Regions from separate parts of the Shewanella sp. 4_MG-2023 genome, predicted to be linked through region 2. Evidence: predicted binding sites of a transcription regulator. Region 2 holds the regulator's gene; each other region holds the start of a gene.
What was found. Region 2 encodes sigma-54, which starts transcription at its own class of promoters, with help from an activator protein. Its sites were predicted from a motif close to GTTGGCACGNNNNTNGNNT; they were not measured.
Positions count from the first base shown of each region.

Region 1: the regulator sigma-54 is predicted to act here: its motif matches at 5,768-5,786, upstream of Q4546_RS16395 (P-II family nitrogen regulator).
Region 3: the regulator sigma-54 is predicted to act here: its motif matches at 3,453-3,471, upstream of glnA (glutamate--ammonia ligase).
Region 4: the regulator sigma-54 is predicted to act here: its motif matches at 1,741-1,759, upstream of flgA (flagellar basal body P-ring formation chaperone FlgA).

Region 1 covers NZ_JAUORL010000035.1:10,427-18,528, forward strand. The annotation lists gene Q4546_RS16365 (ABC transporter ATP-binding protein/permease) at 1-355, opposite strand, end outside; gene Q4546_RS16370 (hypothetical protein) at 725-898, shown strand; gene aroG (3-deoxy-7-phosphoheptulonate synthase AroG) at 941-1,993, opposite strand; gene Q4546_RS16380 (lipopolysaccharide assembly protein LapB) at 2,333-3,571, opposite strand; gene Q4546_RS16385 (hypothetical protein) at 3,682-4,002, opposite strand; gene Q4546_RS16390 (ammonium transporter) at 4,122-5,372, opposite strand; gene Q4546_RS16395 (P-II family nitrogen regulator) at 5,383-5,721, opposite strand; gene Q4546_RS16400 (polymer-forming cytoskeletal protein) at 6,084-7,424, opposite strand; gene Q4546_RS16405 (response regulator transcription factor) at 7,658-8,102, shown strand, end outside.
Region 2 covers NZ_JAUORL010000027.1:1,417-9,518, reverse strand. The annotation lists gene Q4546_RS14435 (KpsF/GutQ family sugar-phosphate isomerase) at 1-402, shown strand, start outside; gene kdsC (3-deoxy-manno-octulosonate-8-phosphatase KdsC) at 404-970, shown strand; gene lptC (LPS export ABC transporter periplasmic protein LptC) at 967-1,527, shown strand; gene lptA (lipopolysaccharide transport periplasmic protein LptA) at 1,514-2,224, shown strand; gene lptB (LPS export ABC transporter ATP-binding protein) at 2,224-2,955, shown strand; gene Q4546_RS14410 (RNA polymerase factor sigma-54) at 3,090-4,574, shown strand; gene hpf (ribosome hibernation promoting factor) at 4,598-4,885, shown strand; gene ptsN (PTS IIA-like nitrogen regulatory protein PtsN) at 4,888-5,331, shown strand; gene rapZ (RNase adapter RapZ) at 5,328-6,176, shown strand; gene Q4546_RS14390 (HPr family phosphocarrier protein) at 6,202-6,474, shown strand; gene mgtE (magnesium transporter) at 6,673-8,034, shown strand.
Region 3 covers NZ_JAUORL010000025.1:25,991-34,092, forward strand. The annotation lists gene Q4546_RS13950 (carbohydrate-binding family V/XII) at 1-1,608, opposite strand, end outside; gene glnA (glutamate--ammonia ligase) at 1,932-3,341, opposite strand; gene typA (translational GTPase TypA) at 3,819-5,636, shown strand; gene Q4546_RS13965 (pyrimidine/purine nucleoside phosphorylase) at 5,810-6,121, shown strand; gene Q4546_RS13970 (DUF4124 domain-containing protein) at 6,213-6,761, shown strand; gene glnL (nitrogen regulation protein NR(II)) at 6,888-7,925, shown strand; gene glnG (nitrogen regulation protein NR(I)) at 7,956-8,102, shown strand, end outside.
Region 4 covers NZ_JAUORL010000011.1:25,196-33,297, reverse strand. The annotation lists gene Q4546_RS08045 (protein-glutamate O-methyltransferase CheR) at 1-526, opposite strand, end outside; gene Q4546_RS08040 (chemotaxis protein CheV) at 668-1,588, opposite strand; gene flgA (flagellar basal body P-ring formation chaperone FlgA) at 1,908-2,615, shown strand; gene flgM (flagellar biosynthesis anti-sigma factor FlgM) at 2,688-3,020, shown strand; gene Q4546_RS08025 (flagella synthesis protein FlgN) at 3,095-3,520, shown strand; gene Q4546_RS08020 (LPP20 family lipoprotein) at 3,667-4,122, opposite strand; gene Q4546_RS08015 (FlgO family outer membrane protein) at 4,119-4,823, opposite strand; gene Q4546_RS08010 (flagellar assembly protein T N-terminal domain-containing protein) at 5,096-6,286, shown strand; tRNA gene Q4546_RS08005 (tRNA-Arg) at 6,343-6,418, shown strand; gene Q4546_RS08000 (YegP family protein) at 6,628-6,960, shown strand; gene Q4546_RS07995 (protein disulfide oxidoreductase) at 7,067-7,648, opposite strand.

The DNA.
Region 1 (8,102 bases), on a different contig from region 2:
GGTGCAAATGCTCAAATACGCTCAAGCCTAAACGGCGAATGGCTCTTTCAGTCACCCGACCAAACAAGGTGTCACGAATTTCGCCAATGACTACATTTAAAAAGCGCACCCCGCCATATGCAAGCACTAATGCAATAGGCACAGCAACAATAGCTGCGGTGCGTTGGCCATCTAAACTGTCGACTAAGTCTTTTAAAATAAATGGCAAACCAACACTAGCAAGTTTGGCAATGACCAAACACAACATCGCCAAAAAGATGCGACCTTTAAACTCAAATAAGTAGGGCACTAATAACCCAACGACTTTCCAATTAAGCTTGCCTACTGGTCCATCAAAATACGCCGACGGTCTCATTCATTACCACCAATGATTAAATTTAAGAATGTTTATTTCGAAACTAGCTTTTACTTTTGCCACCACACTAAGTTAACACTTAGTCGCCAATTTAGTGTGACTTGATTTGAGCAAGACTAAAGAATTTGTTTTAAGCAGCCAAAATTAAATCATCATAGCGTTTATTATCGACGCTAATAGCACTTTAGACTTACAGATATTATCATTTGCTAGTATCAAAGGTTATTTTTTAGCAAAAAAACACAAAATATTGCAAAATCAGCTTGGTTTACAGTTCTGCAACGAAAAAGAATTTGCTACTCTTTACTCGTTACTTGTTAGCGATTTCCATTAATCATTCACCTTTATTCCCAGTTCAAAGGACGCAATATGTTAGACGCAGCAAAAACGCAGGCTCCACCAATGCAATTAATTCAAACTTGGGTGTGGATGATGATTGAGTCTGGTAACCCTGAGCTTCAGGATAAGGGAAGAAATAATCTTATTTCTGCTTTTGGTAGCCTTGCAAAAGCCAATGAATATTTAGCTAATAGCAATAATTAAGGCGCTAAAAAGCGCCTTAATTATTGGAGACAAGCTGCACTGTTAGCCGCGGCGATTTAATACGCTTTGATTTAACGTGGCTAATAGCTTTTCAGTATCACTCCAGCCAATACATGCATCAGTTATGCTTTGGCCGTAACACAACTCCTTGCCGACCACGAGATCTTGGCGGCCTTCTTCAATGTTGCTTTCAACCATCACCCCAAAAATATTGTGATTGCCTTGGCTAATTTGCCCAGCAACATCTTCAGCCACTAGCATCTGTTTATTAAAGTCTTTACTGCTGTTAGCGTGGCTAAAATCAATCATAATGTTAGCAGGCAATTTGGCGTTCTCTAATTGAGTTTCAATAGCACTAACATGAGGTTGGCTATAATTAGGCTCTTTACCGCCGCGCAGAATAATATGGCAATCTGGATTACCTTTCGTGGATACAATAGCTGAGTGACCAAACTTGGTGACTGACAAAAAGTGGTGCGGAGCACTTGCTGCACCAATCGCGTCAATCGCCACTTTAATGGTGCCATCAGTACCATTTTTAAAGCCTACAGGGCTCGATAAACCTGAAGCAAGCTCACGGTGCACTTGTGACTCTGTAGTACGGGCACCGATGGCTCCCCAACACATCATATCTGCCACATATTGCGGCGTGATCATATCAAGAAACTCACCGGCGGCTGGTATGCCAGATTCATTCAAATCGACCAATAATTTACGCGCTGTTCGTAGGCCGTCATTAAGCTTAAAGCTATTGTCCATGTAAGGATCATTGATCAGCCCTTTCCAACCTACCGTAGTACGAGGCTTTTCGAAGTAAACACGCATTACAATTTCTAGTTGATCTTTAAATTGCTCACGTAGAGCAATTAAACGCTTGCCATAATCTAAAGCTGCGACGGGATCATGTATTGAACAAGGGCCAATAACAACAAGTAAGCGATCATCTTGTTTGTTTAAAATTCTATGAATGCTATCTCGTGCATTAAACACTGTTGCTGATGCTGCTTCTGACGCCGGAAATCGCTCTAAAATAGCAATTGGGGGCAATAATTCTTTTATCTCATCAATTCTAACGTCATCATTTTTGTAATACATAGTTTATACAACTCCAGCAAACAGTTATTTATGCCAACGTTAAACGTTGAGCAGTAAAGCATTACGGACAGCTTTATATTTCAAACACTAGCATACAATAAAACATCCAATCTACGGTTTTATCAAATTATTCAATTTAAATTACTGTTATTAAATAGCTTTCATATTCAAAATATAAAATATCTAATAAATTCATTCATTTCTAAAATTATCTTCAATTCAATTCGCTTTAATCTTGAGTCTGTTCCTTCGATTATTGCTATCAAAATATATCAAGCAATAAAAAACCACTTGCAGCTAACACGCTGTAAGTGGCTAAAGTAACTAGGCCTTATTATATTAATGGCGCATCATAGCTTGCAGCTTACCTTTATAACGATCTTGATTGGTCTCATCATGGCTAAGATCTAGCGCCTTTTGCATGGTTTTCTTGGCACGTCTTTGATCGCCTGTTGCCCAGTAGGCACGGGACAAACCAAAATAAAACTCATGGCGGTAATCCGCCCGTTCAACCGCACGTTTGTACCACACTAAGGCTTCTTGATATTGCTTTTCAAAATACGCCTCTTGGGCCATATCAAAGTAATAGAATGGGTTATTAATGCGGGCTAATTCAAGAATTTTATGAACCTGTTTCCACTCTTCTAGTCGCTCTTGCTCACCTAATATTAATGCAAGATTATACAGGGTAGTGATATTTTTAGGTTCTAACTGAAGCACATAGCGATAGGCTTTTTCTGCCCGTTCATCTAATCCTTTATGACGATAAATCACCGCCAGAGTGTTAATACTATTGACGTGATACGGGTCTAACTCAATAGCCCGTTTTACCAATGCATACGCTAAGTCGTAGTCACCGCGTACTAATGCTTCTGCTGCAACATTATTAAAGTACATTCCAGATAAGGTTTGTTTATTAATTTGCTTAACACGGTATGAGCGTATTGAGCGCTCAGGCAAAAAATCCACTAATATGTCCGAACCGTGAAGACTAATACTATTGGGAGCGTCACGGTGCAGTAGTTTCATATTTACGTGACCATTTACGAGGTAAAAACCTCCCCTTCTATCCCATATGGGTTCTACATCAATATCTTGAAACTTTACAGGGACATCAAGTACCTGTGCGATAGCAGTTGTCAGTACCACCAGCGACATGCAGTTACCCGCCCGCTCAAGGGCTGTCACGCTGGCCATTCGGGTGTAGTGATCTCGATATTCAAAGCCCCCCTCTTGAGCATTGATGTATTCAGCAAGCCAAAGGTTTACCGGTATTTTAAGGCCGTTAACGCCACCTGAGCGAGCAAAATCACGCTGTATTTCAGTAACTATCTCATCAGGTAAATTGTAAATCTCTGCTGTAGCGGGAATATCTACCTCATTAAAATAACTATCGTTAAATAAGCCACTGACATTAACCTTGGCTTTATTGATACTCGACGTGCTAGAGCAGCCTGAAATAAAAATCAATATTAGTAAATAAAAACAGAGATTAAGGCGTGAAAAACCAAAAGATTGAATTATTAATGAATTTTTCGAAGAAACGTCATCATGATGCAACATAATTCTACCCCACATAAAAGCCTATCATTAAGCATAGAAGTTAGTGGCAGAATTGCGATTTTGAAAAAGTTACAAAAGATGAATGTAAAAAGCTTAAGCCAGTGGCGAATATTTGAATTTCATTATTACTTGGCAACTGGCGGGTCAATTTGAATAAACACCTCTTGGTTTTGATAGGTGTATGGTCGGTAGGAATTACCGGCGCAATTAAAATAACGGTATGGCGCAGCGAATACCAAACAGCCATTCGGCAGAGCTTGTAAAATATTAATTTGCTGCTGCATTTTGAGCATTTGCTGCCATTGATAGTCCTGCTGAACTTGATTTCGTATTGCAAAAGCGTCAAATGGTTCAGATGTCTTTCTCACAACCACTTTTCCCGCAGTGGCGAAAAAGCTGATACTGATAAGTAAAGCAATCATCAATACTTGAAAGTAATTAACCATGTTAAACCTCATTGCACTTATTCACTCGTCACACTTGTTCACTTTTTAAGAGTCACAAAAAAGCAGAACCCTAAGGTTCTGCTTTTAGTTTTAACATGCTCAGTGTTTAAAGCAATCTATTATCCAGCTGATTTGATTGAAACAAACTCTGGGTAAGCATCAACACCACAGTCAGATGCATCCATACCGTTGTACTCTTCTTCTTCAGTAACACGGATACCCACTGTCGCTTTAAGGATAAACCATACTACGAATGAAGCTGAGAATACCCAAGCAAAGATAACTGCTGCGCCATATAACTGAGCACCAAAGTTTGCATCAGCATTTGATAATGGTACTAGCATTAGACCTAGGAAACCGGCAACACCATGTACAGAGATTGCACCTACTGGGTCATCAATTTTAATGCGGTCAAAGGCAACAATTGAGAAGATAACCACACCACCAGCGACGATACCAATGACACCTGACATTAATAGTGAAGGTGATAATGGGTCTGCTGTAATAGCCACTAAGCCCGCTAATGCACCATTTAAAATCATGGTTAGGTCAGCCTTACCCCAGACAACTTTACAAACTAATAATGCTGAAACTGCACCGAAAGCGGCTGCTGAGTTAGTGTTTACAAAAATCTTAGCCACTGCTGAAGCATTTTCTGCGTCTGAGACTAATAATTGTGAACCACCGTTAAAGCCAAACCAACCCATCCATAAGATAAACATACCTAATGTCGCCATTGGTAAGTTTGAACCTGGGATAGGATGAACTTCACCATTTGGGCCATACTTACCTTTACGAGCACCCAGTAATAGTACTCCTGAGATAGCTGCTGCTGCACCGGCCATATGTACAATACCACTACCAGCGAAGTCAACGAAACCAGCAGCAGAAAGGAAGCCACCGCCCCAAGTCCAGTAACCTTCAATTGGGTAGATAACCGCGGTTAATACCACTGCAAAGATTAAGAAAGACCAAAGCTTCATTCGCTCTGCAACTGCACCTGACACAATTGACATTGCCGTTGCAACAAATACAACTTGGAAGAAGAAGTCAGACTCCAGCGCATGATCTGCATCAGCGGCTTGTGAGCCAATTAATGAACCAAATGATGGTAACCAGCCACCTTCAGTGTTATCGACATACATGATGTTGTAACCCACTAACAGGAACATCACACAGGCGATTGAATATAAACATACATTTTTAGTTAAAATTTCTGTGGTATTTTTTGAACGAACTAAGCCCGCCTCAAGCATTGCAAAACCTGCTGCCATCCACATGACAAACGCACCTGATATTAGAAAATAAAACGTATCTAATGCGAAACGTAATTCGGTGACGGTTGTGCCTAACGTTGCTAACTCTTCCATTACATTCCCCTTATAGTGCTTCGTTATCTAGCTCACCCGTACGGATACGGATAGCTTGCTCAAGATCAGTAACAAAAATTTTGCCATCGCCAATCTTGCCGGTATGAGCCGCTGTCGTAATGGCTTCAATTAACATATCTAAGTTTTCTGCTTTAGTAGCAATTTCCAACTTCACTTTAGGAAGAAAGTCGACTTGGTATTCTGCGCCACGATATAGCTCAGTGTGACCTTTTTGACGACCGAAACCTTTTACTTCGGTAACAGTCATTCCTTCAATGCCCATGCTTGCAATAGCTTCACGGACATCATCCAATTTAAATGGCTTGATGATAGCGCTGACGAGTTTCATCTCGACCTCCAAAAGTGTGATTGTTATAAATTTGTTTACAAATACAATTCAATCATCAGGCCAATCATGTAAAACCATGATTCGTATAGCATTTTAAAATATAAGTTAAATAAAAAAGTCTTTTCATGCACTAATAAGGTGCAACTTTAATTTGGCGCGCACAACATTAGAGCGAAGCGTTTATAACTATTTGAATACTTGATAATAAGAATTACGCAGTTAAAAAAGTGTCAAAATGAACAAAGAAAAGCTGTGCGGAAGGGGGGGATGTTACTGATATAAAAATAAACACATTAAAGAAAGCATAAATAAAAAGACCTTCTAATGAAGGCCTTTTTATTTGCAGATTAGCTTTTAAAAATTTATAAGCTGCCAACCGTGTCAGTTGCTTCTGCTGAACTTGCAACCTCATCAGTCGTCTCTTCAGCGAGTAGATCTGCCATTAAGCTATCAACTTGAGGCTGACTGACCACTTCATCTTCAACTGCTACAACAGCCTCATTCACACTGGCAAGCAAGTCTTCAGTTTCATCAGCTAAAGCAGTTTCTGTCACTTCAAGTTCTGCTTCTGTTTCAGCTGATGCTGTTGCTTGCATTTCAATTGCCGAGTCAGGCGCATCATTTGCAGTAGTCACAATTTCAGACTCGTCAATATCAGTGGTAAGCGCAACACTAACTGAAGGCTCAAGTACTTCATCTGCCTTAGCAAGTTCAATTTGGTTTTCTGCTGGCTGTATTTGCTGTGGTTCAATATCAATAACCGTCGTTGCCGGTTTCACCACTGAAGCTGTAACAGACTTTGATTCAATCAATTGAGTCAATTCATCTTTTTTATAAACCGCGCCAGCAATTGCAGCAACAGCGATAGCCGCGACAAATAGCTTAGCACCTGAACCTGATGATTTCTCTTGAGCCTTTCTCGCCGCTTCTGCTGCAGCAAGTTGAGCTTGAGGATTCGGTTGCGGCTTAATCTCAAGTTTTGACTTAGGCTTAGGTTCTGCAACTGGCTTCGGGTTATTATGAGCATCTGTATTTACTTGAGGCTCTACTCGAGAATTTGCAGTTGCAGCGCTACTACCACTGGTCTGTGAATTAATTTCTGCAAGAGTCTGTGGTTTAATCTGAGTTGTGGCAGGTGCAGGTTCAGCCTTAACATCGACTTTCTTAGGTTCGGCTTTATTAACATCTGTTTTCACCTGAACCGCTACGGTAGTTTTTACTACAGGCTCTGGCTTAAGATTGTTAAAATGTCCCTTATTTGCAGCTTGAGCTATCGGCGCCTCTGCAACAGGCGCTTCAGTCTTTGGGAAAGCATAGGCTTCTGTGACTTGTGCTTCTGGCTTATCTTCAACAGTTGCTTGGGGTAATACGCCTTCTTCAGGGCCCTTGGTTCTGGCACCTAAAAATTGACCACCATCATAAATTTCCATTTTATGGCTAGATACATCACCTTCAACTACACCAGAGCTTACAATCACTAAACTGTTGCAATGTAATTTACCTTTAAATTCACCACAAACTCTTAATTCTTGACAAAAAAGCTCACCGTCAATTTCGCCACCAACTTCAATTTTAACTTGGTCTGTTGAACGAATAACACCTTTAACTTTACCGGCAACCAAAGCAGGTCCCTGTACAGTCATATCTCCATCCAATGAAGTATCAGGGCCAATAAAAGTAACCCCATTTCCTTTGTTATTCATACCAATCAGTTTCCTTTATTATTAATTTTCGACATATACTAAACCAACTTTATTAAAACAACAAATAACATTTCTTTTACATAAGTTGCAGGCCAATTCCGAGCTTTTCGCTTTAAAAGTAAAACTTAATAGTTTAATGTATCGGCTATTAGTAAAAGAGCCTGTCTTTAATATATAAATTTGCTATTGAACGGATTTTCAATAGTAGCCCAAATAACAGGGATGTAGCCGAAATGATTTTTTCAGATGTGATTTTTAAACAACTTCCAGAACCACAGGCCCTGCAAGTATCTAAAATCTCAGGATTACTCAATATTGAAACCGCCTTCTATGACTCACTAAACTATGCCTGTAAAGCTGCCGATAAAAGGCCAAAATTTCTTATTCACTATTTAGAAGCCCCTCATAAACACGTAGAAGCCCCTCATAAACACGCCTATTTAATTTCAGCTGATATTCTTACAACAGGTAAGCATTTAGTCTTTTGCCCTCAACTAGATACTGAGTGTGAAACTTTACTTATCTCTAATGGATTCCATGGCGCACTCCCATTGGCCGCAACTGAAGTTGACATTATTGAAGCCCTTAAAAGCATTAATGCTAATAAGCTTTATTTCAGCCACGATGCCATGTCACGTTATATTCAATCAAAGAAACGACAACCCAATACCCAACGCC
Region 2 (8,102 bases):
TCTTTAGGTCGTAAACTATTACTTAAAGTCAGCGATGTAATGCACAAAGGCGCTGATATTCCACAGGTGAAAAGTGAGCTCTGCATTACTGAAACCCTATATGAGATCTCAAATAAAGGTTTAGGTATGACTGCAGTGATCGATAATGCAGACAAGCTAGTCGGGATCTTTACTGACGGTGATTTACGCCGCGTCATCGATGCTGAAGTGAACCTGCGTACTACCGCTATTGCCGATGTAATGACAACCAACTGCATTACCATCAGCCCAGGTATTTTAGCCGCGCAAGCATTACAGATTATGGAAGAAAAAAGTATTAACGGTTTAATTGTCGTAGACGAGAACCAACGCCCAGTCGGCGCACTTAACATGCTCGATATGGTTAAAGCTGGAGTCATTTAACATGTCATTACACGAAACACTGCACCAAGGTTTTTACGGCCCAATCTCTGATGATGTTTGGCAAAAAGCCAAAAAAATTAAGCTGCTTATTTGCGATGTCGATGGGGTATTTTCCGATGGCCGTATTTATTTAAGTAATGCAGGGGAAGAGTTAAAAGCATTTCATACCCGTGATGGTTATGGCATTCGCTCTATTTTAACCAGTAATATTCATGTTGCTGTGATAACCGGGCGTAAATCTGCCATTGTGGAAAATAGAATGACCGCTTTAGGTGTCACTCATATTTATCAAGGTGTTGATGATAAACTAGTGCCTTACCAAAGCCTGTTAGATACCTATGGCGTTAGCCCAGATGAAGTCGCCTATATTGGTGATGACATGGTTGACTTACCTGTGATGAAACAGGTTGGCCTTGCAGTTTGTGTGGCTGATGGCCATCCTTATGTTAAACAACATTGCCATATGACCACCACCATTAACGGCGGAAATGGCGCATTACGTGAACTCACCGATTTGCTATTACTTAGCCAAGATAAGTTTGAAAATGCCCACGGAATGAGTATATGAGCCGAGTGACCTTCGCTATTATCGGATTTTTTGGCGCAGCCTTAGTCCTTTATTGGCAAGTACAAGTTAAACGTAGTCAGATGGAGGCAAGTAAATTGCCTGCCCCTGCTCGCCCTGATTTTATCGCCAATGACTTACGCACCACTGAATTTAATGAGCAAGGTTTAGTGCAAAGCCGAGTCTCAGCGAAATACATGGAGCACTTTCAGCAAAGTAATGAAACCATGTTTACTGAGCCTGTCTACCTTATTTATCCTGAAAATGGTGAAGCCGAATGGCAATTAAGCGCAGATTTAGGCAAGCTGAATAATGAAACAGGCAAAGTAGTTTTAGAAAATAATGTTATTATTGATGCAATAAACATCGACGAGCCATTACAATCTTTGACAACCACCATGTTGGCACTCGATATGAACACCATGATTTTGACCTCAGATAGACAAATTTTTGTTACTGGGTCAGATTTTAATATACAAGGTTTAGGCCTGTATGCTGATTTAAATGCTCAAGAACTTGAACTTTTAAGTCAAGTAGAAGGAACGTATGAAGCAAAGTAAACTTTTGATTGCCTCACTACTCAGTGTAGTCAGTATTGCCAGCGCCTATGCAAAAGAAGGCGATTTACAGCAAGAGCTTAAAGTCGCAGCTGTGAGCCAAAAAGCTGACATAAAAAACAATCAGGTCATCTTCTATGGCCCAGTTAATGTGACTCAAGGGTCGATTAACATTAATGCCGACGAATTACGCGCATTTGGCACCGAAAGCGGCACCCAAAAAACCATGGTTGCCACAGGTAACCCTGCGACATTTTCCCAAGAGTTAGATGATGGCCGTATTGGTACTGCCAGTGCCGATGAAATTAAATATGAGCTTGCCACTAGCATTTTAACCTTAACGGGTAATGCTAAATTGGACCAAGCTGGCAGCCAGGTTACTGGTAACCTAATTAGCTACAACATTGAAAAGCAGCAGTTAATTGCTGAAAGCACCGGTACTGGTGAAGATCGGGTTATCACTATTTTTCAACCAGAAAGTCACCCAGACTTGATTGATTCTGAAAAGAAAAAAGATGAGCAACCACATTTACCAGACAGCGCTAAACCCGGTGATGACACGCCACCAGCTATAATTGAAAACAACAATTTATCTGCTGTAGAGGCTGTGAACTCAACTGAAACACCCGAAGTAACTGAATCACTTAACGCTGAGGCGCAGGCGACATTGTCAGCCCCAGCAGCTGAGCAAAATGACTAATGACCCAAATTACGTTAACCGCTGAAAATCTCGCTAAGAGTTATAAAAGTCGCCAGGTAGTAAAAGATGTCAGCCTGACGGTAAAAACCGGCCAAATTGTTGGCTTACTTGGCCCTAATGGCGCGGGTAAAACCACCACCTTTTATATGGTCGTAGGCCTAGTCAAAAGTGATAAGGGCCGCATTCTGATCGATGAAGATGATTTAACCGCAGATCCAATGCATTTGCGCGCCCGAAAAGGCATTGGCTACTTACCTCAAGAAGCCAGTATTTTTCGTAAGCTCACAGTACACGATAATATAATGGCAGTGCTTCAAACTCGCAAAAGCTTATCAAATGAGCAGCGCATTGAAGAACTGGAACATTTATTAGAAGAATTTAACATAACTCATATCCGTGATAGCCAAGGTATGGCGTTATCGGGAGGCGAGCGTCGCCGAGTTGAAATTGCACGCGCATTAGCGGCAAATCCTAAGTTTATTTTATTAGATGAACCTTTTGCAGGGGTAGATCCTATCTCAGTAATCGACATCAAGAAAATTATTCAACAACTTAAAAGCCGTGGTTTAGGGGTGCTAATTACCGACCATAATGTCCGTGAAACACTTGATGTGTGTGAGCGAGCATATATTGTGAGTCACGGAAACTTGATTGCTGAAGGAACACCTGCTGAGATCTTAGTCAATCAGCAAGTTAGGTCGGTATACTTAGGTGAACAATTCAAGCTATAGTTAGCACTATTCAGTTTTTAGTATGGCATTCGCGGCCAACAACAAACCTTAATCTAGTCTATTTTTCTAGGATCATAAACTAGCGCCCACACTGTTCGTCGCGATGATGTAATTCAATTAGGGACAAGCGGTACATGAAAGCCTCACTCCAACTCAAAATGGGTCAACACTTAACCATGACCCCACAGTTGCAACAAGCGATTCGCTTATTGCAACTTTCCTCATTGGAGCTACAGCAAGAAATTCAACAAGCACTTGATTCAAACCCGCTATTAGAGCTTGAAGACGAATTCACTAAAGCCAAAGAGCCCGTAAAAGAAAACGCCCTGCAAACTGACACCGATTTTAGTGATAATAGCCAAGTCACCATAGAAAAAGACACCTCAACGGTTGATACCACTGAATCGCTCACTAAAGATTCTATGCCTGAAGAACTCCCTATGGATACCACATGGGATGAGGTGTATACCGCCTCGCCGACTTCTGGCTCTGGCGCAGTATCGAGCGGTAATGATATGCCGTTTCAAGGCGAAACCAGTGAAGGCTTGTATGAGCATCTTGAATGGCAAAAAAACCTCACTCCCTTTTCTGAAAATGACTTGGTGATTGCAACCGCCATTATTGATGCCATTGATGAGCGCGGTTACCTCACCCAGAGCGTTGAAGACATTTTGCAATCCTTAGGCACTGACGATATCGAACTCGATGAAGTTGAAGCTGTACTTAAACGGGTACAACACTTCGATCCCGTCGGCATTGCAGCGCGAGATTTAAGTGAGTGTCTATTAATTCAATTAGGCCAATACCCTAATGAAATTCCTTGCATAGATAATGTTAAGTTACTGATTAAAGATCATCTTGATTTAATCGCCGGTCGTGACTTTAGGTTACTGATGCGTAAAACCAAGCTTAAAGAAGATGATTTACGTGAAGCCATTGAATTTATTCAAACGCTCAATCCACGTCCAGGCTTGCAAATTACCCCCATTAAAGATGAGTACGTCATTCCTGATGTTACTGTACTTAAAAAGAATGGTCGCTGGGTGGTCGAGCTAAATCCCGATAACATGCCTAAAATTGGCGTTAATCAGCAATATGCAGCTATGGCCAAAGGCGGTTCAAGCCAAGCTGACAGCCAATTTATTCGTGGTCATTTACAAGAAGCCAAATGGTTTATCAAAAGCATCGATAGCCGTAATGAAACCTTACTAAAAGTGGCTAACTGTATCGTACAATTTCAGCAAGGTTTCTTTGAGTTCGGTGAAGAAGCCATGAAGCCGATGGTGCTCAATGATATTGCTGAAGCGGTTGAAATGCACGAGTCGACCATTTCACGGGTCACGACCCAAAAATACATGCATACCCCCCGTGGACTTTTTGAACTAAAATATTTTTTCTCAAGCCATGTAAGTACCGATGATGGTGGAGAATGCTCTTCTACAGCAATTCGCGCATTTATTAAAAAGCTCGTAGCTGCAGAAAACCCGAAAAAGCCTCTTAGTGATAGTAAAATGGCGACACTATTGGCTGAACAAGGGATTAACGTTGCTCGACGTACGATAGCCAAATATCGAGAGGCAATGCTCATCCCTCCCTCAAACCAACGCAAAAGCTTATAACTTTTGTTATTGGAGGATGACCTATGCAAATTAACCTGACTGGAAACCATATTGAAATAACTCAATCTTTACGGGAATACGTGCAAACAAAATTTTCAAAGCTTGAACGACACTTCGAACAGATCAATAATGTTCACGTTGTGCTCGATGTTCAAAAGCTACAACAGATTGCCGAAGCCAAACTGCACCTAAAAGGCGGTGAAGTGTTTGCTGTATCGCGTAACGCTGATATGTATGTGGCAATAGACGCCCTGATAGATAAGCTAGACCGTCAGGTAATTAAACATAAAGAGAAACTCACTAAGCATTAACGATGGAACTTCGTACCATCCTGCAGCCGGCGTGCACTACCTGTGCCACTCCGGGCAGTAAGAAAAAGGTACTGGAATTAATCAGCAATTTAATGGCTGCCCAGTACCCAACCCTTTCTTCACAGGCTATTTTTGAAAGTCTAATAGCGCGTGAAAAAATGGGCAGTACAGGTATAGGAAATGGCATAGCAATTCCACATGGGCGCTTAGATAATATCGAAGAACCCATTGCTATTTTAATCAAATGCGAAGAGCCAATCGCCTTTGATGCCATAGACAAGCAACCTGTAGATATTTTATTTGCGCTTCTTGTACCTGCAGATCAGTGCCAGCAACACCTAAGCACATTATCTAGCATGGCAGAGAAACTCAGTGATAAATTGATACTTAAACGACTTCGAAAGAGTCATGACGCTACAGAACTTTATCAGGTTATTACTGCATGAAACTTGTCATCGTATCGGGACGTTCAGGTTCAGGAAAATCAGTCGCACTGAGAGTGCTTGAAGATTTAGGTTATTACTGTGTTGATAACCTGCCACTGCCACTGATTGGCAGCCTGCTTGAACAGCTTAAAGATAGTAACGAGCTTGTCGCCATTAGCGTCGATGTGCGTAATATCGAAGAGCAAGGCAAAGTACTCAAAGAGCAAATTGCTTTACTGTCTGACGATACCAGCATTACCAGTTTCTTTTTAAACGCCAACGATAAAGTGTTACTGAAGCGTTTTAGTGAGACCCGCCGATTACACCCACTGTCTAAGAATCAAATTTCGTTACAAGAAGCCATTAAGCTTGAGGGGCGGTTACTCGAACCCATAGCCAAAATGGTTGATCACTATATCGACACCTCGCAAACTAATATCTACGAATTGAGCGATCATGTTCGGCAAATCTTGCTAGGCAGTTTTGATAAAGAATTAGTGGTACATTTTGAGTCATTTGGCTTTAAGCATGGCATGCCGGCTGAAGCAGACTTTATGTTTGATGTGCGCTTTTTACCGAATCCGCACTGGGAGCTTGAGTTAAGGCCCTACACAGGCCTAGATGCGCCCGTGCAAGAGTTCTTAGAGCGACAGCCTTTGGTGAATAAGTTTATCTGGCAAATTGAAAACCTTTTTGACACTTGGATGCCACATTTAGAGCGTAATAACCGCAGTTACCTGACCATTGCCATTGGTTGTACTGGCGGTCAGCACCGTTCGGTTTATATTGCCGATCAGCTCGCTAAACGTTTCAACAACTCTAAGCACAAAGTCAGCGCCCGCCATAGAGAGCTTGGCATTGAATAAGCTAACCACAACGCCAGCCAAAACGGTGGCCTATTCAAAGCAAATTACCATCAGTAACAAGCTAGGCTTGCATGCGCGAGCGGCGACTAAATTGGCAATTTTAGCTACCGAGTTTGACGCAACTATCACCCTTATCCAAGGTGAGAAACAAGCCAGTGCTGCCAGTGTATTGGGGTTATTAATGTTAGAAAGTGGCATTGGTAAAATCATTACTGTTGAAGCTCAAGGCCGTGATGCAGAAAAAGCCCTTGAGGCCGTATGCAAGTTAATCAACGATAAATTTGACGAAGAAAGCTAACCGCCTGCGCCCAGTAACATCTCCAAGGAAACACAGCGACTCACCTTTACCATTATTTTATTAGCTATACTCAACACACCACCAAGCAGTATTAGCGTATTTATGAATTGCGCATCAAGCCATCAGATATTAGAAATTTCTTCATTCTTTCCGGTGAGTTAAGTTAACATTTCATCATCGTCTTTTCAGGAGTAGCCAATGGGTATTGAAGTCATCGACAGCGAACTGACCGAACAACGTCTTAATCAGCTTACACAAGCATTAGGTAGCGGTATGTTTGTTCATGTCAGAAATATGCTTCATGACATGGCCGCCTCCGATGTCGCATTAATTCTTGAATCATCACCGCCGAAAACTCGTCAAGTGTTATGGCAACTGATTGATCATGAGCAAGCGGGTGAAATCCTAGAAGAACTCGGTGAAGAGTTAAAAGATTCACTCATCAGCGCTATGACCCCAGAAAAAGTAGCCCAAGCCACCTCAGGGATGGATACCGATGACTTGGCTTACATCTTAAGAAGTTTGCCAGATGCTGTTTATAAAAAAGTACTGCAATCCATGAGCAGTCAAGACCGCCATCGCGTCGAACAAGCACTGTCATACCCTGATGACACCGCTGGCAGTATCATGAATACTGATACGGTCACTTTGCGTCCTGACGTTAATATTGATGTGGTATTACGCTATTTGCGCCAGCGCGGCAACTTACCCGATACCACAGATACCTTATATGTGGTTGATCGCAACGATCATGTGCTTGGTGGGGTGCGCCTTGCCGATCTACTCACTTGTGATCCTAATTCAACCATTCGCAGCATCATGGATCCTGAATTAGAAAGCATCCCTGTGGACATGCCTGATAATGAAGTGGCGCAATTATTTGAACGCCATGACTGGATTTCGGCCCCAGTGGTAGATGAAGCGCAAAAATTATTAGGCCGTATTACCATTGATGATGTGGTCGATGTTATTCGTGAAGACGCCGAACACTCAATGATGGGGATGGCGGGTATGGATGACGATGAAGATACCTTTGGCCCCGTAATGAAAAGCACCTTCAGACGCTCGCTATGGCTTACCATTAACTTGTTTGCCGCCTTACTTGCTGCATCAGTAAGTAATATGTTTGAAGGCACGTTAGAGCAATTTGCCACCATCGCGATTTTAATGACTATTGTCCCTAGTATGGGCGGTGTGGCAGGCAATCAAACCTTAGCTCTGGTTATTCGTGGTATCGCCTTGGGTCATATTGGCCAAAGTAACTCCCGTTGGCTTATCGGTAAAGAATTAGCCATTGGTTTTCTTAATGGCCTCATGTGGTCGGTACTGGTCTTCTTTGCAGTGTGGCTATGGAAAGGTGATATGGCACTGGGCGGTCTCATTGGCGGCGCGATGCTCATTAACATGACCGTTGCCGGACTAGCGGGGGCCAGTATTCCGCTCATACTTAAAAAACTCAATATCGATCCGGCATTGGCTGGCGGTATGGTACTAACCACAGTCACCGATGTGATTGGCTTATTCGCCTTTTTAGGCTTAGCGACCATTTTCTTAATGTAGCGCCGTAAAACCCCCTCTTTCATCAGCATAAAAAGCGGCATTTATTGCCGCTTTTTTGTGCCTTAAAA
Region 3 (8,102 bases), on a different contig from region 2:
ATAACCATAACCGCCTCCCCATACCACACCAGCATTGAAAAAGCCGTTGCTCCAGCTCACGCCAACATTCCAACCTGTCCACGGATTATAACCAACATGTAATCCCCAGGTCGGTGGGCGAGGATAATAATAACGGCCTCGATACGGTGGGTAATACCAGCCGGTACCGTAAATTGGCACCCCATAATAAGGGTATGACCACATATAACCCGGCGTATAACCTACGTAAACCACTTCAGGGGTTGAATCATAAACCTGCACGTAAGTGGTGTTATAAACCGGCGAACTTGCGGGTATCTTGGCAATTTCTTCATCAGGAATATTATCAGCAACAATCCACGGGCCTTTGGCAGTTTTTGAGGTAAACCACACCCCATTATCAACAGCGTAATAAGCTTGATTTATCAACAATACTTGTGTGGCGGTATTAACAGCATAGGAGACTGATGTTCCTGTTACCGCTTCAAATTTAGGCTCGCCATCGTATTCAACCTCCAGTGTGGCTTCATCACGCTTAATCGCTGCAGTTTGCGGGATTTGCGCATCTAGCACTGCTTGATTGGCTTCATCAGTGCCTGCAACTGAGACACGTAAGCCACCAATATCAGATTCGGGAGGGATATCGTTAAAGCTTTCAGGCAGTTTGTCAGCCCTAACAAACTGCCAAGGTCCGGCCTGCTTTTTAGATTTAAACCAACGCCCAGATAAAAGCACATACATATCGCCAGAGGAGGTCTCTCTTACCCATGGGGTTTCGGTATTGGTGACATAAAGTAACTTACCATCAATCAGGCTTTGCCAATTGGGTGAGCCATCAGTGGCCACTAACTCAGTCGGTTCATTAGTGGTAATAATCTGCGGCGCATTGACGGTGCTTTTAGCGGCTTCATCCTCGGTATTCACCATGCTGACCAAATCTTCAGGAGGATACAATGTGACTTGCCATGGCCCCATAGGATCATCTGCCACATACCAAAAGGTACCACTGCTTAAATACAGCTTGTTCGTTTGCGTATTACGGGCAACGGCAAAAGGGGTATTTAACACTCGCTCATAGGGACTATTTTCAATTTCACTAAATTGTGGCTCACCATCATAGGACAGCAACACGCTCAAGTTATTACTGAAGACGATTTCTGGCGCATCGTTGTTAATATTATCTAAGCTGCGTTTTACCTGCTCAGCATTTTCAAGGCTGGCTGATAAGCGCTCCATGGAAATTTCGAAGCTAGTTGTCGCTAGCGCTTCTGAGACTGTATCGGTGAACGTTTGCTGGTCTTCGGCAGTGGATGATGGCCAGCGCACTTCGGTCACTTCAATATTACGCACCAATGCGACATCGTCATCGGTATCAACTCTAGCGCTAAACCAAAAAGCGCCAAATACAGGGTCGTCTTGACCTTCCACTTCAAATGACATCGCAGCGCGGCTCATCAAGATATTGCCATCTAACGATTCTGGCTGCGGCTGATAAACCACTAAGGTGCCGAGTTTCGTTTCAACATCTTGCGGCCATTCAATTGCTACTGCCGAAAAGGGTAATAGCAACAATGCTATCCATACAGTTAGCACTTGCAGCCAGAGACGTTTGATATTGGTTATCATCATGAGTCCTTATTTTGCAATCATTTGCTATTAATCATGCGCGACTAATAATTAAAAGCGTGTATTTAAGTATATGTAGTAAAATCCATTTATTGCCAATTTGGTCATGATTAACAAGTTAGCATCTATTTGTTCATTTAATATACCGACAAACACATTGAATTTGTAAAATAGATTGTAGAAAAATCAAACAGCCACTTTGCTAAATATCCATCCACCCTGCCGTTTTATGAATATGCAAAGATCAAAAAAGCCCTTACTGGAAACCAGTAAGGGCTTTTTACTAACTGTTATTTACTACTATAAAAGCGGTCTATAAAGACGTCTTATAGTGAGTAGTAAAGTTCAAATTCAACTGGGTGAGTAGTACGTGCAACACGCTCTGCTTCACCTTGCTTGATAGCAATATATGAATCGATAAAGTCATTAGTGAATACTTCACCTTTAACTAAGAACTCACGGTCCGCATCTAAGCTTGCAAGTGCATCTTCTAGTGAAGTCGCAACTTGTGGGATCTCAGCCGCTTCTTCTGCTGGTAAGTCGTATAAATCTTTATCCATAGCTTCACCTGGGTGAATCTTGTTTTGGATACCGTCTAGACCTGCCATTAATAGCGCAGCAAAACCTAAATATGGGTTTGCATGTGGATCAGGGAAACGTGTTTCAATACGACGACCTTTAGGGCTTGGTACCACTGGGATACGGATAGAAGCACTACGGTTACGTGCAGAGTATGCAAGCATGACAGGCGCTTCGAAATGTGGCACAAGACGCTTGTAAGAGTTTGTGCTTGGGTTAGTAAATGCATTCAACGCTTTAGCATGCTTGATGATGCCACCAATGTAGTAAAGAGCAGTTTCACTTAAACCAGCGTACTTGTCGCCTGCGAATAAGTTAACGCCATCTTTAGCTAAAGATTGGTGAACGTGCATACCACTACCGTTATCGCCCATTACTGGCTTAGGCATAAATGTCGCTGTTTTACCGTATGCGTGTGCCATGTTATGCACAACATACTTAAGGATCTGAACTTCATCAGCTTTAGCAGTTAGCGTGTTAAAGCGTGTCGCGATTTCGTTTTGACCGGCTGTAGCAACTTCATGGTGATGCGCTTCAACAACTTGACCCATTTCTTCAAGTACTAAACACATAGCACTACGTAAGTCTTGTGATGAATCAACTGGTGCTACTGGGAAGTAACCACCTTTAACGAATGGACGGTGACCAGTGTTACCATCTTCATAGCCAGTACCTGAGTTCCATGCCGCTTCTTTTGCATCAACTTTAGCAAAACAACCTGACATGTCAGCACCAAACTTAACATCGTCAAATAAGAAGAACTCTGGCTCTGGACCAATTAATACTGTGTCAGCAATACCAGTAGACGTTAAGTATTCTTCAGCTTTTTTAGCAATAGAACGTGGGTCACGGTTGTAACCTGTCATTGTGCCTGGCTCTAAGATGTCACAACGGATTAGTGCAGTTGTTTCTTCTGTGAAAGGGTCAAGAACAAACGTGCTCGCATCTGGCATAAGTACCATGTCAGATTCGTTAATGCCTTTCCAACCCGTAATAGACGAACCATCGAACATTTTGCCGTCTTCAAAAAAATCTTCATCAACCTGATGAGATGGGATAGAAACGTGTTGTTCTTTACCTCTGGTATCGGTAAAGCGTAAATCAACAAACTTAACTTCCAATTCTTTAAGTTGCGTTAAAACAGATTCAGCTGACATTCTTAAGCCTCCGGTAGAGTAAGGGTATTCCCTTTTATAATTCAAGTTCACCACTATACTACGACATTAAAGACGCGTATGTGTCGAAATATCACATAATTGACAATCTTAAAGCTATTACCATGCCAACTAAATAAGTATATGATTTTTATATATTTGACTTAATAGCCAATTATCGAAAACACAATTTTGCATCATTTTAGTGCAAGCGCACGCACTATTATGGTTCAACTTCTATTTTGGTGCGCGGCTAAAAACACTGCGCTGATTGTTTGTCACATTTCTGAATCGTTACTATTATATGATGCTATAAATGCCAAAATTGATGGTTATTTTTTAGCTAATCACAAAGTGTACAAAAATAATCCTATCCGCAAAGCGTCTCGTGGAGTAGAATGGCACGCTTTTTTATGGTGGCTAAACTTAATGCCGCTATAAACTCCTATTTATTTGTTTGATGGTATAGAGGTTTTATCCGTGTTAGAGAATTTACGTAACATCGCCATTATTGCTCACGTCGACCATGGCAAAACGACCTTGGTAGACAAGCTTTTGGCACAGTCAGGCACCCTTGAAAGTCGAGGCGAAGCCGCAGAACGTGTAATGGATTCTAACGATCTTGAAAAAGAACGTGGTATCACCATTTTGGCTAAAAATACCGCCATCAAATGGAACGACTACCGTATTAATATCGTAGACACTCCTGGTCACGCCGATTTCGGTGGTGAAGTTGAACGTGTTCTATCTATGGTAGATTCAGTATTACTTTTAGTTGATGCAGTTGATGGCCCAATGCCACAAACTCGCTTCGTAACTAAAAAAGCGTTTGCTCAAGGCCTTAAGCCAATTGTTGTAATCAACAAGATTGACCGTCCAGGCGCTCGTCCTGATTGGGTTATTGACCAAGTATTCGATTTATTCGACAACTTAGGTGCAACTGACGAACAGTTAGATTTCCCTATCGTTTATGCTTCTGCATTAAATGGTTTCGCGACCCTTGATCCAGACGAAACTAGCGAAGACATGACACCTTTATTCCAAGCAATTGTTGAAAAGGTTTCTTTCCCTGATGCTGATGCTGAAGGTGAATGTCAAATGCAAATTTCTCAAATCGATTACAACTCATACGTAGGTGTTATCGGTATTGGTCGTGTTAAACGTGGTAGCGTTAAGCCTAACCAACAAGTAACTATTGTTGGTGCAGACGGTAAGACACGTAACGGTAAAGTTGGCCAAGTATTAGGTTACATGGGTCTTGACCGTCACGAAGTTGCTGAAGCTAACGCTGGCGACATCGTTGCAATTACCGGTCTTGGTGAGCTAAAAATTTCTGACACTATTTGTGCTCCAGGCGCTGTTGAAGCCTTGCCTGCTCTTTCTGTTGACGAACCAACGCTAACCATGACTTTCCAAGTAAACACTTCTCCGTTTGCTGGTAAAGAAGGTAAGTATGTTACTTCACGTAATATCCTTGAGCGTTTAGAGCAAGAGCTAATTCATAACGTTGCATTACGTGTTGAAGAAACTGAATCTCCAGATCGTTTCCGTGTTTCAGGCCGTGGTGAATTACACTTAGGTATCCTAATTGAAAACATGCGTCGTGAAGGTTACGAGCTAGCGGTATCACGTCCAGAAGTAATCGTTAAAGAAATTGACGGTGAAATGTGCGAGCCATTTGAAACCTTAACCGTTGATGTTGAAGAAGAACATCAAGGTGCTGTAATTGAAAAATTAGGTACACGTAAAGGTGACATGAAAGACATGCAGCTAGACGGTAAAGGTCGTGTACGTATCGACTTTATCATTCCTAGCCGTGGCTTAATCGGTTTCCAAACTGAATTCATGACAGCGACTTCTGGTACTGGTCTTATCTACCATTCATTCGACCATTACGGTCCAGTGAAAGGCGGTGACATTGGTCAACGTGCTCGTGGTGTATTGATTTCAAACGCTACTGGTAAAGCACTGACTTTCGCATTGTTCGGTTTACAAGAACGTGGTCGTCTATTCATCGGCCATGCTGCTGAAGTATATGAAGGTCAAGTTGTTGGTTTACACGCTCGTGCAAACGATTTAACAGTTAACTGTTTGAAAGGTAAGCAACTTACAAACATGCGTGCATCAGGTACTGATGAAGCACAAGTACTGACTCCGCATATCGAAATGACCCTTGAGCAAGCGCTTGAGTTCATCGATGATGACGAATTAGTAGAAGTAACTCCTGATAACATCCGTGTTCGTAAGCGTTACTTAACTGAAAACGAGCGTAAGCGTCATAACCGTAGCGCTAAGTAATCGTTTTGATTAGTTAACGATTTCAAATTTTGAGAACCAAAAAACCCGCTTATGGCGGGTTTTTTATTGGCTAAATATACTTAGCCGCAAAACAGCACATGACTTAATTTCACTTTTAACTCACTTAAATCGACTATATATTTTCTCTCAATAATTAATCAACAGAGAATAATATGACCGTCATTAATCACGTTAACGTAGCCAAGCAAGCCAATGTTTATTTTGAAGGTAAAGTCATCAGTCGTACCATTCATTTTAATGACGGAAGCCAGCAGACTCTCGGAGTAGTGTTGCCGGGCGAATACATCTTTGACACTGCTGTCGCTGAAATCATGAATGTGACTTCAGGTTCATTTGAGGTGCTATTACCCAACAAGAGTGAATGGCAAACCGTTCCAGCAGGTCAACTGTTTACACTTGATGCGAAAGTCACCTTTAAAATTCGTACCCATGAAATTAGCGAATATTGCTGCGAGTACAAGTAATTAGCCTATGTTAATCAGCAGTTAATACTGATCTTTGATTCAAAAGAGGCTAATATTATAAAGTTTAAAGCTGAAGGTGAAGGAACCCCAAATGCGTTTAACCTTATTAATAACTCTTATTTTATGCAGTGTTATCTTTTCTATCAGTCATGCCACCGTGTATCGCTGGGTTGATGAACAAGGAAATGTACATTACAGCGACCAACCACGAGAAAATGCTGAACAAGTAGAATTGAGTGAAAATACCCAAAACAGTGTTGCTGCGCCCACCGTCATAGAAACAGACAGCAGCCCAAAAGAAGCTAAACCAGTAGAGTATCGGGTACGTATTGTTAATCCGACCCAAGAAGAAACCATTCGCAATAACAATGGCAACTTTACTGTGGTTGCCAGTGCTGCACCAGAATTACCCAGTGGCTTTTTAATGGCGCTGTATATCGACGACTTACTTTATGGTCAGCCGCAATCAAGCAGTATTTTTAATGTTACCGAAGTGAATCGCGGTGAACATAATCTCGTGGTTAAAGTTTTGACCCAAAACGGCAAAGTCCTTGCATCAAGTTCTCCAAGAAAGATATTTCTACACCAAGCATCTGTTTTCTCAATCGCAAAGCCTCGACCTTTGCCAAGTAAAAAGTGATATATATCAAAAAGATAAATATTATAAATTTGAGATTGTTTTAACAAGTTGCCAGTGTAGAACAAGTTGCGCATCGCACCGTATTGGTGCAACATAGTAGTGCAACTCTACTTTGCAGGACACTTGATGGACATGAACAATCTGCTGAATCATTTGGTTACCGCTGTATTCGTTATCGATAACGAATTACGGCCGCGTTATGCCAATGCTGCAGCTGAACAACTTCTTGGTATTGGCAGCAATAAATTACTAGAGCAGCGTTTACCTGAGCTATATCAGTTCATGGGCGTTGAAGCCGAGCTCCTCCAAGACTCGGTTAACGCAAATCAAGGGATCACCGTCAACACTGCGGCGTTAATTACTCTTGATGGCGTGCACCACATCATCGATATCACCCTGATACCGATGGAAAGTGAAGACAACATCAGCCTGCTAGAACTACGTCAAGTTGATCAACAACATCGTATTCATCAACAACTTAATTTAGATGCTCAGCAACAGGCGGCACAATTTTTAGTGCGTAACCTCGCCCATGAAATTAAAAACCCATTAGGTGGCTTAAGAGGCGCGGCGCAACTATTATCTCGGGAACTAGAAGACCCAAGCCTTAAAGAATTTACCGATCTGATTATTGAGCAAGCCGATAGACTACGAAATTTAGTTGATAAACTATTGGGCCCTCAGCGCCCGACTCAACATGAAACCCACAATATTCATCAAATAGTTCAAAAAGTGCTGCGCTTAGTCGAGCTAACCCTACCAAGCAATATCCGCTTGGAGCGAGATTATGACCCTTCAATCCCCGATATGGACATGGATGCTGATCAATTACAGCAAGCGGTGCTCAATGTGGTGCAAAATGCCGCGCAAGCATTAGATCCTAATGGCGGAGAAATACTCATCCGCACTCGCACCCAGCATCAAGTCACCATAGGCACTAAGCGTTTTAAGCTGGTACTGGCATTGTCGATTATCGATAACGGCCCAGGGATCCCTGCAGACCTATTAGATACCTTGTTTTATCCCATGGTCACCGGCCGTGAGGAGGGCTCAGGATTAGGATTATCCATCGCCCATAATATTGCACGATTACATGGAGGTCGGATTGATTGTATATCGGCACCAGGACAAACAGAATTTACGATTATTTTGCCATTACAATAATTTGCCAATGATGGCTCAAGAGGAAGTGATATGAACATAAGCGAGCAAGTTTGGATCCTTGATGACGACAGCTCGATTCGCTGGGTTTTAGAAAGAGCCTTAGCGGGAGCTAAACTGACAACGGCAAGTTTTGCCGCTGCAGAGTCGTTATGGCAAGCCTTAGAAATATCTCAGCCT
Region 4 (8,102 bases), on a different contig from region 2:
GTCGCTTTCGCTCATCTGATAGCCCACGGGCTAAGGCTAAGCTGTCATATTCGGCCTTTTTACAACGCGCTAGCATTGAAGGTGATAAATCGGTGGCTTGGATCGTCGCGCTACCAGGCAATGCCCCCGGCTTACGCTGCTGATACTCTAAAATAGTCATTGCCAATGAATAGGGCTCCTGCCCTGACGAGCAAGCGGCTGACCATATTTTTAACGGCCGACCTAAGCGGCTATATTCAGGTAATAAAGCATCATGAAGTAATTCAAACGGGTATTTGTCTCTAAACCACAGAGTTTCATTTGTGGTCATAGCGTCAATCACTTCCGCCCGTAAATGCCGCTCCATTGGCTTCATTGAGCGCTTAACCACTTCCGATAATGAGGGCAAATCATGCTTGCCCATTAAAGGCGCTAAGCGACTTTTTACTAAATATTGCTTGTTGTCACCTAATACAATGCCACTGTGTTGCTCTAAAAAAAGCTTAAACTGATTATATTCTGCTTCAGCAAGTGATTTGTTCGGCACTTTTACATCCTATTTTAAAGAGGCGCTTTACATTGTTTGCAATCTAAAGCCGCCGCTTTGTTTGGTTACCGAGCGCTTGGTAACAAACGTGAAATCTACAACCTATGGTGAATCATCAGCCCTAGGTTTTCGATTGAATTATTATAAAATGAGATGTTTGTTGACCGCTGACGCTAACTCATCGGGATTAAACTTAGCGATAAAGTCGTTTGCGCCGACCTTTTCAACCATGGCCTGATTAAACACGCCACTTAATGAAGTATGCAGCACCACTTTAATATCTTTAAGTTTTGGATCGTCGCGAATTTCCGCCGTTAAGGTATAGCCATCCATTTCTGGCATTTCAATGTCTGAAATAATCAGTGGAATTTCATCGGCAACATTATCCATCTCAGTGGCAATCGCTTTTAATTTCTCTAAGGCATCTTTACCATCAATAGCGGTGTCAATTTGCAGGTTCAATGACGATAATGAACGGATAATTTGCTTACGAGCAACTGCAGAGTCATCAATCACCATAATATGGTAATGCTGCTCTTTATCAATGGTAATAGCATCACTGGCAGCTTGGCTTAATTCCGTTTTTACTGGTGATATTTCATCAAGAATTTTTTCAACATCTAAAATCTCAACCAATTCACCTTCGATTTCGGTTACTGCAGTTAAATAAGAGTTGCGCCCAGCCCCTTGTGGCGGTGGCATAATTGATTCCCAATTCATATTAATAATGCGCTCTACTGAGCTAACCAAAAAGCCCTGAATACTGCGGTTATACTCAGCAATAATGATGAAGCAATTTTCAGTCGATGCCAACGGACGGCCACCAGTTGCCGCACTTAAATCAATCACTGAAATAGTCGAGCCCCGAATGTGAGCAATGCCTTTAATCATTGGGCTTAAACGGGGTAACTTTGTCAGTGGAGGACACTGTAATACTTCTTTTACTTTAAAAACGTTGATACCGAAACGTTGGCGACCATTAAGTTTAAAAAGCAGTAACTCCAGTCTATTTTGGCCTACCAGTTGGGTACGTTTATTAACTGAATCAAGAATGCTCGACATAACCCTGCCTTGTTTTATGAATGCTTTCCCTAGTGGGATTTATTATTAGAGTTCACTGTTAATCAGTGTTTTAAAGCGACAGTAAAACCATTTTCGCAAATTGTAACACAGTAATTTATGCCAATTTGCTGGTTTAGCGCTTAAATTTAGCTATAGGCATAGTTTTTGCTTGATTGTGGTCACATCGCATTTAAGCGACGATTTCAATGAAAAAAGTCAAACTTCTGACAAAGATAACATTGAGAATGTTTAGCCTTATCATTGCTAATTAAAATTGAAGTTTAGAGGTAACCTGGCCAATCAAGCTAGTTAGAATATTATGAAGAAAAACATTCTACTATTGATCATTATTTTTTTATCTTTACCGGTTAACGCCAGTGAAGATGCCACCATAACTTACTCTCTATCGACCATTACTGAATTAGCTAAAGAGGTAGTAGCAAAAAAAATTGCTAAAAAGCCCAATGCGGTGATCAACATTAGCCCGCAAAATCTTGATGGCCGATTAACACCGCCAAGATGTTTGCCACCCATTAGTGTTGAAATGGCCAGTGACCGCGAAATTAGCCGCACCAACACAGTCAAAATTAGCTGTATCAGCCCTGACTATGACTACCCATGGCAAATGTTTATCTCGGTTAAAGTTGAGGTTATGTATCCAGTGGTGACAGCATTGGGAATTATTGAAAAAGGTGAGTTAATCACAGCAGATAATGTGGCAATTAACTATGTTGACCAACACAGTATCCGCGGGCAGTTTTTTTCTGAGATCTCACAATTACTCGGTACCCGCTCAAAAAGGCGTGTGTCAGCTAAAGCGCCTTTGCTAAACAATAATTTATGCTTTGTTTGCAAAGGAGATTCGGTATCTATTTATGCTAAAACAAACGCATTTGAAATAAAAACTGCCGGAGAAGCACTAAGAGATGGTAATATTGGCGATGCTATTAGAGTCAGAAATAGCAATTCTAACAGGCGATTAGATGTCATTGTCACAGGCGTTGGCGAAGTTGAAGTTAGAATGTAAAATATTCTAAAGTTTTTTCTGACAAGGCCGATAACCTGTTTGGAAAACCCTAACATTACGCTGGAGCCTCACATGGCAATTGATATTAACCATCTAAAAACAGCTTCTCATGCTCAGTTGCGCACCAATCGCGACGCAGGAGCAACAACGCAAACAGCTGACTCAGCGGCTAAGACCACGGCTGCCCCAGTAAAAACGGATTCGGTCAGTATTACTGCACAAGCGCAGCAGCTGCAGGGAGTGCAGAGTAATATGGCATCTTTACCAGAAGTTGACCAAAGCAAAGTTGATGCAATTAAATTAGCAATTTCAGAAGGTCGCTACAAAGTCGATCCTGAAAAGTTAGCTGCTAACATTGCTAGCTTTGAAGCTGATCTTGACGGATTAAATTTCGACCAAGAGTAACCTCATCGTTACTCTTGATATTATCGGCCACACATTACTTAACGGGTAATGTGGGTTTTAATAAAGAGTAACTTATGACTGAATTACTACAGCTGTTATCTTTTCAGCACGACACCTTGTCGTCGCTGAAATTACTTGTATCTGAAGAAAAATTAGCCCTTACTGAACGTGACGCAGATAAACTACTGTCACTGGCAAAAGACAAGGTTGACTGCCTAAACAACCTCAAACTTAATGATGAAAAGTTAGCCTCTCACCCAGAAAAAGCATTATTAAACGCTGAGCCAGAACTCATTGTTAAAGTCGAAGAAGCCAAAGCGATTCTAGACGAGTGCAAGGCCATCAATAGTCAAAATGCCAGCTTAATTGAGCTTAATATAGCCAGCCTTAATCGCTTCTCTCAAGCGCTGCAAATGAGCCGTAATGCATCAAGCCTGACCTATAATGACAAAGGCCGAACTTCAACGATTTCCTCTTTAGGGCAAAACCTTAAAGCATAATCGAGGCGGTAATTAACTGCCCTGCGAGTTGCTAGATTGTGTTTTAAAAACCAAAAAACCGCTCAAAGAGCGGTTTTTTTTGTTCTTCAGTTAAGTTAATTTAAATGACTGGATTTAAATGACTGGATTTAAATAATTAAATTTAACTAAAAGTAAGTCACATGCTTAATCGTTCTAGGCCTATTTTGCTGCTGATATAGGCTCCATACCTGTGAAAAATCCAGTTCTAACTCAGTCACATACATATCACCAGCCGGATAGCTTTTGACCACTTTAGCGCCTTTAATCATGCCCGAGACACTGGCGGTAACGGTTTGCTTATTCAGCAACCAATCATCGACCTGGCTACTGGCATCAATCTGCTGGCCATACACTTGCTCAGCCAGTTCACGATAAGCGGCAATTTTAGACGCTTGCATCGCCATTAACACCTTGTGAGATTGCTCTGTTGCCGGTTGCGTTGTTAACGGCGCATAACCAATAGCGGTTAGTTTAGGAAATTGTTTAGGCGCCTCGGTTTCCCATTGCACATACTTGTCGTTTACCGCACACCCGGACAAGGTGAGTGCTGCTGTCAGGGCTGCAAACAGTATTGCCTTCATTGGTTATCTCCTAAAATAGTCACGCTTGCCATACCTGCATGCTCGTTTCGATACAAGATGCCGTCTTTTGAAATCACCTTATTGGCAGGTGTTAAATAGCCTGGCAGGCTGTGGGTTTTAACAAAGGTTTGTACCGCTGACACTACTCGATTATTGCTAGTATTGACAATTCTGGCATTGACCACCACCCCCTCTGAGGTAGTGCCCATGGTGGCTACGACCACATGGGATACCGCTAAATCTGTGGCAAGCTGCTTCCAGTCGCGGCTTAAAATAAACTCACCCTCCGCAGTGGCGCGAAGTGAACTAGCCACATTCATATCAACAAGATTAAATTCATTGGCATGAAATGCAGTCAACATGCCTTGCTGCAATTGCTGCCCCAGCAAATTAGTTTGTCCGTAATCATCAAGCATGACAGGTGTGGTGATCAGCAGTGGTTGATCAGCTCGTAAGCTGTCGTTTTGTAGCACTAATTCATTGACAATTTTTTCCGCCAAGCGGTTAACCCCAGCTTTGGGCGCTATGCCTGACTGCTGAATATCGTAGTGAATAACATGATCCGTTTTGGGCTCAGACTCATACCAAAAATTCATCTCATAGCCTTCATTGACATAAGATAAATCATCATACTCTGTCGGTTGTGAGCCAGCACAAGCTGTCATCAACATCATGATTGGAAGTAAACCAATTCGGCGCATATTGCATTCCTGTATTTAACTCAAGCATTGCTATGGGCTAAGGCGTTTGAGGCCTAAAGGTTAAAAATGAATTCTAAAAACACTATCGGCAATCAGGATAAAAACTTTAGATAATTAATCCCTTTCAGCATTGGCTTAACGACTTATATATTGAAAACCAATAACAGGCACATTCTTTGCATTTATTCTCAAACAATCGCTCCTAGTACTTTAACGCCATAAACTTGGCACTGTATTAGTCGTTCATCGTTATCTTTAAGCAAGTGATTAATATGAAAATATGCAGTAAAACAACCCAGCGACTCTACTCCGCAGCCATATTGCTGTTTGTCAGTATCTTGAGTCTGCCGTTAAAAGCTGAAATTATTGAAGTAACAGGCCATGCGAATATCATTAATGGCAATGTAGATAAGGCGCGTGAAGTGGCGATCAGCCAAGCGCTAAGCTATGCCAGCATGCAAGCTGGGGTTGGTGTTAACGTTAATAGTCAATACATCTCGGGTCAGGGGCAGTTAAGCCAAGATGCATTTCAGTTTAGTCATATAGGACAAGACAATAATATTGAACTGGTATCTGAAATGCTCACCAGCACTGACATTACTGTATTACTAAGATTAGATCTTCAAGACGACTCAGCTCAGCAATGCCGAGGTCAGCAATTAAGAGCGGCAATAATGGTGCCTCAGGCCAGTATTCAAGATCGCGCTCAATTACGTTATGGTCAGTTATTAAACTTTACTCAAGCACTATCACAACAGTATGGCGTGCTACTAAATAGTCACTCCCATAATAGCTTTGCCCGCATTCACGCCGATGAAGCACTCGATCACAGCAATGAGTTAATCAATTTTAAAGGTAATCGCATCCCAAGTTGGTTAGGCGAAATCACCGACAGCCAATACATATTGCAACCTGATATTCTTGATATCTCTACCGAGCCCAGCTCTAGCCTTTTATTTGGCTTATTTACAAGCTATCCACAAAGACAAATCAGCTTTAAGTTAACTTTGTATCACGCTATTAGCGGTGAAAAAGTCTGGAGTAAAGATTACTCAGCACAGGCGCAGTGGGAGTTTGAACGTGACGAAACCGTATCACCCACCACTAAACGTTTTTGGCGCTCAAGCTATGGCCAAACGGTTAACCAGCTTATGCAGCAAAGCACTGCTGACATTGATAATTTGCTAAATTGTCGCCCACTGCTGGGACAAATTGTGGCTAAACAAGGCAATAGAATAATTATTAACTTAGGCCGTAAGCACCATGTGAGAGCCGGTGATAGCTTTCAAATTGTATTGCAACAAAACATCCCTGACAGAGTGAATTTAATGCGCGCCGTTGCCACACCAAACCGCGCAACAGTCACCATTGATCAAGTATCAGAAGAAAGTGCCACCGCAGTATTACAAGGCATAGACGCAACAGGGAATATTCAAATACAAGATATCGTGATTAAGATTTAAGCAACTAAATTTAAAGCCTTTTAATCAAGATTAAAACTTGTATAATTGCGCTTAGTCTCCCTATAGCTCAACAGGATAGAGCAGTCGCCTCCTAAGCGATCGATCAGGGTTCGAGTCCTTGTGGGGAGACCATATTTTTTATTGATCGTTCGCTATCCTTCGGATTTTCAGTTCAAGTTTGTAACGCTCAAGCACCTTCCATTTTATAGCTGAAACTCCAACTAAAGTTGCTACCGCTAAACGTTCTTTTTACTAGACTTAATTTCATAAAACATATGTGCATACTATTTTTGGTATGCACTAACTATATGTACTATGTGCACTGTAATTAGGAGCGTGTTATGTCTGGATGGTTCGAGTTAAGCAAAGGCAATAATGGTCAGTTCAAGTTTGCATTAAAGGCTGGCAATGGCGAGGTGATACTGACCAGTGAGCTATATGCCGCTAAAAGTGGCGCTAATAATGGTATCGCCTCGGTGCAAGTCAATTCTCAAAGCGAAGATAAATTCACTAAAGAAACCGCTAAAAATGATAAGCCCTATTTCAACCTTAAAGCGGCTAATCATCAAATTATTGGTACCAGTCAGATGTATGCCAGTGTCGCATCACGAGATAATGGTATTCGTTCAGTGATGGATAATGGTAGCTCTACCACCATAAAAGATCTCTGTTAACTCGTTTTAAATATCATAATAAAAGCTCTCGAACCTTTTGCTTTGGGAGCTTTTACTATTTACAACCGATTAACTATCTACAACTGATTAGCTATCAACAACTAAATTATGCCAGCAGCATGCGCCACCACAGGCCCACTACGCTAGTCATCCCTGTTGTATAGGATGTGAGTTTACCTTTATTAAATACCATAATGGTTGGCGCGACTTGTACCGACCAGTCATTACTGAGTTCACTTTGCTGATCGTTTATCACTTCAAAGCTATAGCCTTTATCATCAAGGTAAGCTTGTATTTCATGATTGTTGCCTGACGCCATTGCCACGCTGATCACCGGATAATAAGCCGACATGGTTTCAACGGCTGGGCTTACTGTGCGGCATATTGGGCACCAGCTTCCCCAAAAATACACCAACACCGGCTTATCTTGGCTAATCGCCAATACATCGACCCTTTCACCTTTAAGGGTTACTCCCTGTAATTCAGGTAAGTTATCATGCTGAATGTCTTTGCCGCGCCATAAATCCATTAAACCCGTAATGACCATCACGAACACAATCAGTATGACGATTTGCTTTAACCAGCCGAAGATCTTTTTCCCTAAAGGCACTTTGTTACTAGCATCTGGCAACTTACTATCTAGCTGGCTCTGATGTTGTTTGCTATCAGAAGAAAACAAGCGACTCATGATTTACCTCTTTATATGTTTTACAAAATAGGGAAATGACAGGCACTTGATGGTGCAACCTAAAATCATTAATTAAATCGTTCGCGCTGCTGAATAAGCAGCCGGAAATTTACATTATTTATTGTCACATAAGCTAAAAAATATTAATTAGCAGCTCATTGGGTTTTAAAGTCAGCATCTAAAAGTGAAAGTAGTTTTCATTAAAGCGCTTTGTTTCGCTTATACGCTAGCATACTAAAAGCTAATGTCAGTATGTATCAGTTTAGTTACTGCTGATAAACCCCAACAAATACAACCAAACAAAAACACAATAACACCAAGCGCGAAACGTAACTTTAAAATAAAAAGCCCTGTGGCAACAAGCTAGTCACAGCTTCAATTTATACTTGTTAGCCAGCTTTTCAGGTGTTTAAAATCCCTTAGCTTCCAAGAAAGGAGGCATATATTTATAATA